Regions from separate parts of the Pseudarthrobacter sp. TRD_SC_9 genome, predicted to be linked through region 1. Evidence: predicted binding sites of a transcription regulator. Region 1 holds the regulator's gene; the other holds the start of a gene.
What was found. Region 1 encodes LexA, which represses DNA repair genes until DNA is damaged. Its sites were predicted from a motif close to TCGAACANNTGTTCGA; they were not measured.

Region 2: a site for LexA is predicted at 3,292-3,307, ahead of ACWA13_RS01145 (LexA family protein). Genes of this name have one in related genera too.

What each region holds. Positions count from the first base shown of each region.
Region 1 covers NZ_CM143956.1:1,533,909-1,538,983, reverse strand. The annotation lists gene ACWA13_RS07245 (histidinol-phosphate transaminase) at 1-519, opposite strand, end outside; gene ACWA13_RS07240 (LysM peptidoglycan-binding domain-containing protein) at 608-970, opposite strand; gene lexA (transcriptional repressor LexA) at 1,339-2,082, shown strand; gene ACWA13_RS07230 (ATP-dependent DNA helicase) at 2,134-4,197, opposite strand; gene hflX (GTPase HflX) at 4,190-5,075, opposite strand, start outside.
Region 2 covers NZ_CM143956.1:249,227-254,301, forward strand. The annotation lists gene ACWA13_RS01125 (leucine-rich repeat domain-containing protein) at 1-534, opposite strand, end outside; gene ACWA13_RS01130 (metallophosphoesterase family protein) at 584-1,090, opposite strand; gene ACWA13_RS01135 (hypothetical protein) at 1,138-1,521, opposite strand; gene ACWA13_RS01140 (Y-family DNA polymerase) at 1,556-2,854, opposite strand; gene ACWA13_RS01145 (LexA family protein) at 2,847-3,278, opposite strand; gene ACWA13_RS01150 (class I SAM-dependent methyltransferase) at 4,018-4,830, opposite strand.

The DNA of each region.
Region 1 (5,075 bases):
GCCGGTTGGATTGTTGGGTGAGCAGAGGAAGACGATGCCGGGCCGCAGCTCGCGGACCTGCCGCGCGGCCGACTCCGCGCTGAGGCCGTAGTCATCAGTACGCTGCCCCCTCAGGTACGCGGTGTCCGTGCCGCTGGCCAGGAGGGGATACATGGAATACGTGGGAGGAAATCCCAGGGCGGACCGGCCCGGCCCACCGAAGGCCTGGAGAATCTGCTGCAGAACCTCATTCGAGCCGTTGGCTGCCCAGATATTGTCTGCAGTAAGACCGTGCCCCAGATACTCGGCCAGCTTGCTCCGGAGCTCGGTGAATTCACGGTCCGGATACCTGTTGAGGCCAGCGGCAGCGGCGGTGACTGCCTCCGCGATAGCGGCCTGCACTTCCAGGGGAACGCCGTGCGTGTTCTCATTCACGTTCAGGAGGATGGGAACATCCAACTGCGGCGCTCCATACGGAGAAAGCCCGCGGAGGTTATTCCGCAAGGGAAGTCGATTTAGGCGCTCAAACTTTTCACTCACCGTACAAGCTTAAGTCTGCCCGGCCTGGGCGCGGAAACTGTGACGGTATGCCAGCTCAAGTTGGCTGCCATGCGTCAGGGACGAGGGGTCAGTCCTTGCCTGTCGGCACAAACAGCTGCTGTCCGGGGACCACGGTTCCACCGGCGAGATTGTTCAGCTGGACGATCTCTGCCACAACGTCCCGCGGGTCCCGGTCCGGAGCTACAGCGGACGCAATCCCCCAAAGGGAAGAACCGGGCTGGACGACGACAGTGACTGTCGGCGTTACCGAAAGGTCCTGGGCTGAATCCGATGCCTTCGCCGGGGAAAGCAGAAATCCGGCCAGACTCAGCAACAATGCGGCCAGGACCAGCAGAGGTACCCCCATCAATACCACCTGGCCGCGCCGGGTAAGGCGCAAGGGTGCGTTCCCCGGGCTTTGCTGGGAACGCATCCTTGACGTCTGGCGCATGAAGTGGCGGCCGGGCGCGGTGGAAATCCGGCTGCGGAAACCTCCGTCGTGAATAACAGTTACAGCTGACATGGACTGAGCCCTCCTGGACCTGCGATGCTGCCCGACATATACCGTCCCTGCTGGGCCGGCCATCTGCGCCCCGACCGCCGTTCGAACAAAGAACCGAACCAGGCGACGCGACTCGAATACATATTCGAAGATTGCTTTGTTCAGTTTTAGCACCTATGAACGAACATTGTCGAGACTCGCTAGAACAAATGTTTGAAAAAACTGTGTGGCTGGCCTACGTTGGGTGAAGAGAAACAACCACCACTGCAGTCCATCAGCGGGGTGTGACATTTTGGCTGGAAAGGCACGGGTACCACATGGCAACACAGGCCACGGGAGGCAAGCCGACGTCCCGGAACGTACCGGCTGCCCGCGCCTCAAAGGGCCTCACGGCCCGACAGAAGAAAATTCTCGAGACGATTCAGCGTTCTGTTAACGACAATGGTTATCCGCCGTCCATGCGCGAAATCGGAGATACCGTGGGGCTGGCCAGCCTGTCCAGCGTCACGCACCAGCTTTCCCAGTTGGAGAAGCTCGGTTACCTCCGGCGGGATCCCAAGCGGCCCCGGGCAATGGAAGTGCTGATGCCGCTGACCCTGGACGGTGGAAACGGAAAGGGAGCAGCAGCCACGCCGGAGCATGGCGCAGCCCCTGCCGCCACTGTCACACAGTTGCCCACGGCCGTCGATACCGCCATGGTTCCGCTGGTGGGCCGTATCGCCGCCGGCGGGCCCATTCTCGCGGACCAGCTGGTGGAAGACGTCATGCCGCTGCCCCGCCAGCTGGTTGGCCAGGGCGAATTGTTTATGCTTCGGGTCGCCGGAGATTCAATGATCGATGCAGCCATCTGTGACGGTGACTGGGTAGTGGTCCGACGGCAAAGTGATGCCAGCAACGGCGATATAGTGGCTGCCCTGCTCGATGACGAAGCCACCGTTAAGACTTTTCGCCAACGCGATGGCCACACATGGCTGCTGCCGCAGAATACACAGTACGAGCCCATTCTGGGCGACCACGCCAGCATCATGGGCAAGGTCGTTTCGGTCCTGCGTTCGCTGTAGTTGCTGCGCTTCCCAAACGCGAGGGGTTCCCCGGCTCAGTCCGGGGAACCCTTACTTTCCCTCAGCCAGCCTCGCCAGCGCCGCATAGGCGATCTTCGCATCACGCGTGGGCCAGAACGGCGGCAGCGCTGATCGCAGGAAGTTTCCGTAGCGTTCGGTAGAAAGCCGCGAGTCCAGAACGGCCACTACTCCCCGGTCCCGTGTGGAGCGGATCAAGCGTCCGGCTCCCTGTGCGAGCCGGACGGCCGCATGCGTGGCGGACACTGCCATGAAGCCGTTGCCGCCTGCCTGGGCAACTGAACGCGACCGTGCAGTCATCAGTGGATCATCGGGACGCGGGAACGGTATGCGGTCAATGACAACGAGCCGGCACGAATCTCCAGGGACATCGACGCCCTGCCACAAGGACATGGTGCCGAACAGGCAGGTATCCCTTTCGTCGCCGAACTGCTTAACCAGGCCAGTCATGGTGGACTCCCCCTGGCAGAGAATTTTCACGCCCAGCCTGCCACGCATGGCCTCGGCGGCCTCTTCCGCTGCCCGTCGCGAGGAGAACAGGCACAGGGCCCCGCCGGCGGACGCCTTGATGAGGGCTTCAAGCTCATCCAGGGCCTCCGGCGAGGTACCCCTGCCCGGTTTGGGCAGGTGGCCTGCAACGTACAGGATCCCCTGCTTGGGGTAATCGAAGGGCGAGCCTACATCAATGCCCGTCCACGCCGGGGCGCCTTCCCCCACCAGCCCAAGGCCGCCGGCAGTAGGTTCGAACGCCGAACCAATCGCAAGGGTGGCTGAAGTGAGCACCACGGTATGGCCGGCAAACAACCCCTCCCGCAACTTGCCTGCCACACTCAGCGGCGCAATGTTGATCAGCGCCGGCGCGGAGTCATCAGGCTGCCCGTAGCCCTGCTGCGGATCGAAGGAACTGGCGCGGGATATCCACACCACTTCGCGGTTCTCACGCGCCAGCAACAGCCGCTCACAAAGCTCCAGGATCACCAACAGCCGCGATCGCGCGAGCTGCCGTCCGCCGTCGGCAGTTGCCGAACTGTCCCCTTTGGAGTCCGAAAGCGCGCCGCGGCAGGCCTCACGCACCTGGTCCACGCAGTCCAACTGCTCCTCGTTGAGCCCATTGGGAAGGAGTCCATTGGCGGCCCCGACGAGGGAGAGTTCGAGGTTGGCCGCCGCGGCGTTGAGGGCGTCGACCGTGATGGCCGTATGTTTCCGGGCACCAGCTGCTGCAGCATGAACCATCGCCACCGAGAGCTGGCCTGAGACGGCGCCGGTCACCCGGTCCTGGAGTTCATGCGCTTCATCCACGACCACAACGTCATACTCCGGCAGCACCGCCAGACCTTCGAAAGCACTGACAGCGAGCATGGCATGGTTGGTCACCACAACGTCGGCGTCCGCGGCATCCTGGCGGGCCAGCTCACTGAAGCATTCCTCGGCAAGCGGGCACTTCTGGGCGCCGAGGCATTCCATTGACGTCACGGAAACCTGCCGCCAGGCACGGTCCGTTACGCCAGGCAGGAGCTCGTCCCGGTCTCCGGTGGCGGTCTTCCCGGCCCATTCGCGGAGCCTGACGACTTCCTTGCCAAGGGCAGAAGAAGGCCCGCCAACCGCCGCGGCGAAGTGCGGAACGCTGGTGTCCTCGCCGAGCGAGAAGAGCTGCCCTTCAGACGGCTCCTCGGAAGGGAACCCGCCTTCGAGCTTATGCCGGCAAACGTAGTTGGCGCGGCCTTTCACGAGCGCCACCTTGACAGGCCGCTCCAGTGCCGGAGTGAGGGTTTTCAGAAGCCTCGGCAGGTCCCTGCCCACGATCTGCGTCTGCAGCGCAAGCGTGGCGGTGGAAACCAGCGTTGGCTTATTACTGACCAGCGAATGCGCAATGAGCGGGATGAGGTAAGCCAGGGACTTACCCGTTCCAGTGCCGGCCTGCACCAGCAGGTGTTCGCCGGTTTCGATGGCGCGGGCTACCTCGCGCGCCATCTGATGCTGGCCGGCGCGGCTCTGGCCGCCCATCCCGTCAACAGCCCTGTCGAGCAGTTCCAGGACGAACTGCTCGACAGCGCTCTTAACGGGACGTTGCGTTTCGCTGGCCGCCACCTCAGTCATTGCTGATGAACGGTTCCAGCTCCGCGGCGAGTCCTTCGCGCACCTTCACGAGGGCACGGGTACCTGTTTCCTCGTGCTCCATGCTGAGGATCTCAACGTCCGAGTCGTGCAACTTGCTGACCAGGTCACCGCGGTCATAGGGGATCAGCAGTTCCAGCTTGACACCGGGCCGAGGAATGGATTCGCTGATGGCGCGCAGCAACTCCGGAACTCCTTCGCCGGTCCGGGCTGATACCACCACGTGCCGCGGCTCGCGCTGCTTGAGCCGCTCCACGACAAAGGGATCGGCGGCGTCGGCCTTGTTGAGGACGATGATCTCGGGCACCTTGCGCGCATCCACCTCGCTGAAGACCTTGCGGACGGCAGCGATCTGGCCTTCCGGATCCGGATGCGAAACGTCAACGACATGCAGGATCAGGTCAGAATCTGCCACCTCCTCCAGCGTCGAACGGAAGGCCTCCACCAGCTGGGTAGGCAGCGACCGGACGAATCCAACGGTGTCTGCCAGCGTGTAGTTCAACCCGTCTGCGGTCTCTGCCTTGCGCACGGTGGGGTCCAGGGTGGCGAAGAGGGCGTTTTCCACCAGGACACCGGCATCCGTAAGGCGGTTAAGCAGTGACGACTTGCCTGCGTTGGTGTATCCGGCGATAGCAACGGACGGAACGGAATTCCGACGGCGGTTGGCCCGCTTGGTTTCCCGTGCCGGCTTCATTGCAGCAATCTCGCGGCGGAGTTTGGCCATCCGGGTGCGGATACGCCGGCGGTCCAGCTCAATCTTGGTTTCACCAGGACCACGCGAGCCCATGCCGGCACCGGCCCCGCCGATTTGTCCGCCGGCCTGACGGGACATTGACTCACCCCAGCCACGCAGGCGCGGC
Region 2 (5,075 bases), 1.3 Mb from region 1:
ATCGAGGGAAACAACTTTGGGTCGATCCTTCAGGCGTATGCTCTCGAGCGCAGAGTTGGACGTGAACTCACGCAAGTCATGCCCATCAAAGTAGCGCAGGAATAGTTTTCTCAGCTCCTTCAGCTGTGGGAGTGTTTTCGACACTTGATCCCAATCTGCGCTGAGCCTCTCAATCTTTGGCAGTTGTGACAGATCAAGTGATGAGGTTGGTGCAGTCAGCACGTCCAGATCCCTCAAGGTCCCGGACAAGCGGTAAATGGGGGATAGGCCGGTGATGTTCCTCGCCAGTACCTTCAGCCTGGATATCGGCAACGCGTCAAGGAATTCAAGACTGGATTCGGCGAACCCCAGAGCAGTGTTGAGGACCAAACCGTCTACCGTTCCGGTAACTATGGCGTCTTCACATGCGGAGGTCCAGCGCCCCTTCACAACGAGGTCTGTTCCGCTCTCATACGGCTGTAACTCAAAGTCCAATAGATTTGTCCCTTCCGGCACAGCTGCTTCCAATACGGCTTTCGCTTCCTCACCTTTCACGGACCGGCAATTCGGTGCTTAGTCTGGCCGCCGTCGCCCAACCGGCAACTCAATCGCGGTGCACCGTCACGAGCGTAACCCTGCTCAGCGCTCCGGCATCCACCAGCGCAGTCATGAAGGTGCATGCTGGCTGCCGCCGCCGGTCAGTCGGGGAACCGGGATTCAGTAACCGCAGCCCGCGTGGAGACGTGCTGTCCCAAGGTATATGGCTGTGTCCGAAAACCAGCACGTCGGCATCGGGGTAGAGCGCTTCGCACCGCGCTTCCCGCCCCTTGGCTGCTCCTGTCTCGTGCACCATGGCAAACCTGACGCCCTCCAACGTGGCGACTGCCGTCTCCGGCAGCCGGCCACGGAGGCCAGGACCGTCATTATTGCCGTAAACACCCACCAGGCAGCGGCTGCGCTGTAGGAACGCGTCCAGCAGTTCCTCCTCCACCCAGTCGCCTGCGTGGAACACCACATCGGCACTTTCGACGGCGGTCCACACCTGCGGGGGCAACTCCCTGGCGCGCTTGGGCACATGCGTGTCGGCAACCAGCACAAGGTTCAGCGGCATACGCACATCCTGCCACGCAGGCATCCGGAAGGCGGAGGTTCACCTGCTTAGGCCAGGTCGGAGATTGATTCCAGAAGCCAATGCTCAGACTGGGGATCGTGGCGCAGTTCGAAGGTCCTCAACGGTGAAGACGTGGACCCGGCGTGAACCTGCACCCGCCAGTACTCCATGCTGACCAGGTCACCGGAACCGACGGGTGTGCGGCGGCACTCCGACGACCAGGCGCGCCGGCCGAACCAGTGCACAGGTTCAGCGGCGACGGGCCATACCCGGCCGTCGTAACGGACGGCGAGGGGAGTTCCGTTATCGGTGAACCGGACGTCCACCGGGACATCCGGGTTTGTTGTTTCCGGTGGCGCTGCGCAGGGGTGATCGGCATGGCGCCGCACCGGGTTTGGGCGCTGTGTGGGGGCTTCGTGTGCGAGGGTCATGTCCAGGGTTCTTTCGTTGGTGCTGCAGTATTTGTCAGGCGGCTTTGACGAGGGGGAGTTCGTCCCAGTGGGTGGTGTACCTGGGGGAGAGCATGTCCCGTTTCATGGTCCAGTCCGGGCCACCCCGGATCCCGCCGTGACCGAGGCCGATGGATCCGCGGCCGTAGCGTTTGGTGACGTCTTCCAGGAGGGCCCCGACGCGGCGTTCCTCGTGCGGGTTCTCGAACAGAGATAGCGGGGATTGGTTCCCGGAAGGGCGCAGATCCGTGACGATGATCCCGGCCCGGGCGTACCGGACGCCGTCGTTGATGAGCGGCAGCAGCGCGTGGGCTGCCTTGGTCAGGATGACAGGATCAGCGGTAGGCATCGGCAGCGGGACGCACACGGACGGAAATGAGGTGTCCCGGGGGTTGAAGTGTGAGGTGCCGGCGAACGCGGTGAGGACTTTGGCTTGTTGTCCGTGCTTGCCGAGCCTCGCTGAGGCTTGTTGGCCGTAGATGCTTAGTACTTGCCGTATATCCGCTGCCAAGGTGATGGGTTTGGCGAAGGAGCGGGAGAAAATCAGTTGTTCCCGACCCACGCGTTCTTCCTCCATCGCAATACAGGGCGTACCTTGCAGCTCGAGTACGGTACGCATCATGACGATGGAGAAACGGTCCCGGATCATCACAGGATCCGCCCGGGACAGGTCCAGGATCGAGTGGATGCCCAGGGCGTTGAGCCGTTTTGTCAGCCTGGCGGCCACGCCCCAAATTTCGATGACGGACAGGTACCCCAACAGCTTCTCCCGCTGCCCGGCCGGCACCGAATCCCAGTGGCACACTCCATTGAAGACGGGGTTGTTCTTCGCCCACTTGTTGGAGAGCTTCGCCAGGGTTTTCGTTGGGGCGATTCCGACGCAAACCGGAACACCAACGTTCCGCCGTACTGTCGTTTTCATGGTCCGGCCCAGTGCCAATAGTTCATTCGGGCTTCCTTTGACGCCGAGGAAGGCCTCATCGATGCTGTAGACCTCCAGCCAGGCCGAGTACCGGCCCAGCAGCTCCATGACCCGGGCGCTGATGTCTCCGTAAAGTTCGTAGTTGCTCGATTTCGCGATCAGGCCCCATTCCTTTGCCCTGGGAGCGAGCTTGAACCAGGGCTCACCCAATGGGATGCCCAGGGCTTTCGCTTCCGGGGAGCGGGTGACCGCGCACCCATCATTGTTGGAAAGCACAATGACCGGCCTGCCCTCCAACGAAGGGTCGAAGGCCCGTTCAGCCGAGGCGTAGAAACAATTCACATCCACGTGCGCGATCTGCGGCATGTGCCGCATCAGCGCCGGCTTAGACATGGTGAAGGCACCTGGTGGCCACGCCCCAGATGACCAGGTCAGACAGGGCCGGGACCCGGATATCCGGGTACGCCGGATTTTCGGCCTGCAGGACAACGCCGGCAGCTGTCATCCGAAGCCGCTTGACCGTCAGCTCACCGTCCAGGACGGCGATGACCACGCAGCCGTCCTTGGGTTCAAGTGCACGGTTCACGATCAGCTCGTCACCGTCACTGATGCCGGCGCCCTCCATCGAATCCCCGGACACCCTCACCACATAGGTGCTGGTGATGTCCTGAATGAGGTGCTGGTTCAGGTCGATCCGGCCGTCAAAGTAGTCCTGGGCCGGCGAGGGGTAGCCCGCGGCGACCAGCACCGGTGAGATCAACACCGACAGCAAAGAAGTACCCGCATCTATCACACGGGGACCGACAACAACGCCCACAACACACCCTCATTCGAATATATGTTCGATTAGATCAGTGTACGCGCTGCCCCCGACAGTAGTCATTCTGCTGGATGGCACGTCCAGAGAACGGTGCCGCGGGTTGTACCCAGTAGGGGACCGCTTTGAGCTGTGCGGAGGGCTCCACCTGCCCGGCAGTGAGCACGCTGGCGGGATTGGTCCGCAGCCCAGTTGCCCTAAGGAGCTTTTTCCATGCCGGGTATGGTTCGCCGAGCACTGCCGGCGCCGGCACCGTCCCCTGGAGAACCACCAGCTTCCACTCCTTGATGAGGATGAGGCCATTTACTCTGTGTGTTGGGAAAGGCGGAGTGCGCCGTGGGGACTGGCTTCCGGGCGCGTATCTGAAGTGTGCCTGGACTCGACCGTGTGATCAGGAACGGTAGGCAGGATCCTTTACTCCCTCATTCACCATGAGCCCGGCGCGATCAGGCTTCCTCTGTTGGGGTTCAGTCGCGTACTAAGACCCGCGGTGCGCTGCTTCATCGGGTTCTTCGAGGGCCCCGTGGTCGAAAGGTTTGCTCATGCGGTGGCCCCGGCATACCGGTGGCCCGTGAGTGACCTCAGTGACGAGCTAATCTCGGCCGGCTTTGACGTGGTCGAGACCCACCTCAGAAAGACCACAGGCCAACGGCCCCAGGTGGCAATCATCGCTCAACGTTCCTAACTGACAGTCACGGGATCCTCGGAGGCCTATCCCAACACCAGCGGCGTCCCGATTCTAAGGAACTGGGACAGTAGTTTCCTCGTCGCTTCTGTACGCCTCCGCGGGCGTCAGCGTTTTCAGCCGATAGGCGGCCGTGATGTGAGGAAAGCTCACAACTCCGGTGTCCGGTAACGCTGTTTGCTCACCCAGTCGACGGATTTTTGACAAGACGGAATGGCAGTCAGCCCTCCCCGAAACGAAAGTCCATGAACTTGCAAGTTGTATGAGTTGGTCGACGGTCAGGTCGTAGTTGAAGTGGAACTCCTTGCGTTCAAAGGAGCCTCGTCCGGCAAAGTCTGCAGGGACGCTTTGGGTCTGGTCCGCCGGCATTTCGTCAGGGTAGACGATTGACGCCAGATCCTGGACCCACGAGCTGGTGCGGTCCCATGTATGCCAGGCGAGCCCAATCGTGCCGTTGGGGGTGAGCGCTCGATCACATTCAGATATTGCCTCGGTCGGGTCCATCCAATGCCAGGCTTGGAGACAGGTGATGGCATCGACACTCTGGTCTTTCATAGGGATATTTTCCGCCGAGCCGGTGACCGGGGTAATGCGGGCGGCGATGTCGGGCGGGAGATCGTCGCATACTTTCATGAGGACGGAGAGCCTGTCACTGTCTGTATCGACGGCCGTGACAGCGTGTCCGAGGGCTGCGATGGTCCTGGTTCCAAGTCCGGTTCCGGCGCCGAGATCCAGAACAGATAGCGGGTATCCGCACGCGGATGATCCGAGCAGCCAGGAAATTACGTTCTCAGACCAGGCTGGGCGAACTTCATCATGCAGTGCGGGCCCATCCATTGGAATGGTTATTGCGCGCGGGCACTGCATGCCTGCCAGCCTAACGGGTCTTTCAGGAGCGGACGGGGCTCAGCGGTCCGGTGCCCTCCGGCTCCTGCCGATCAGCGGGACAGTGTGCAGGCTGTTGGGCATATTGATTCGATGGTGCCGGCGGCTTAGCGGTCGCTCCGAGCCGACCGTCGTAGGTTCGCGGTGGAGCGTCCCACCAGGGTTGTCCCACTTCCAAGTACACGGGACGATGGTGGTTTCGGCGCCTTCACGGGGCATATTTCGGG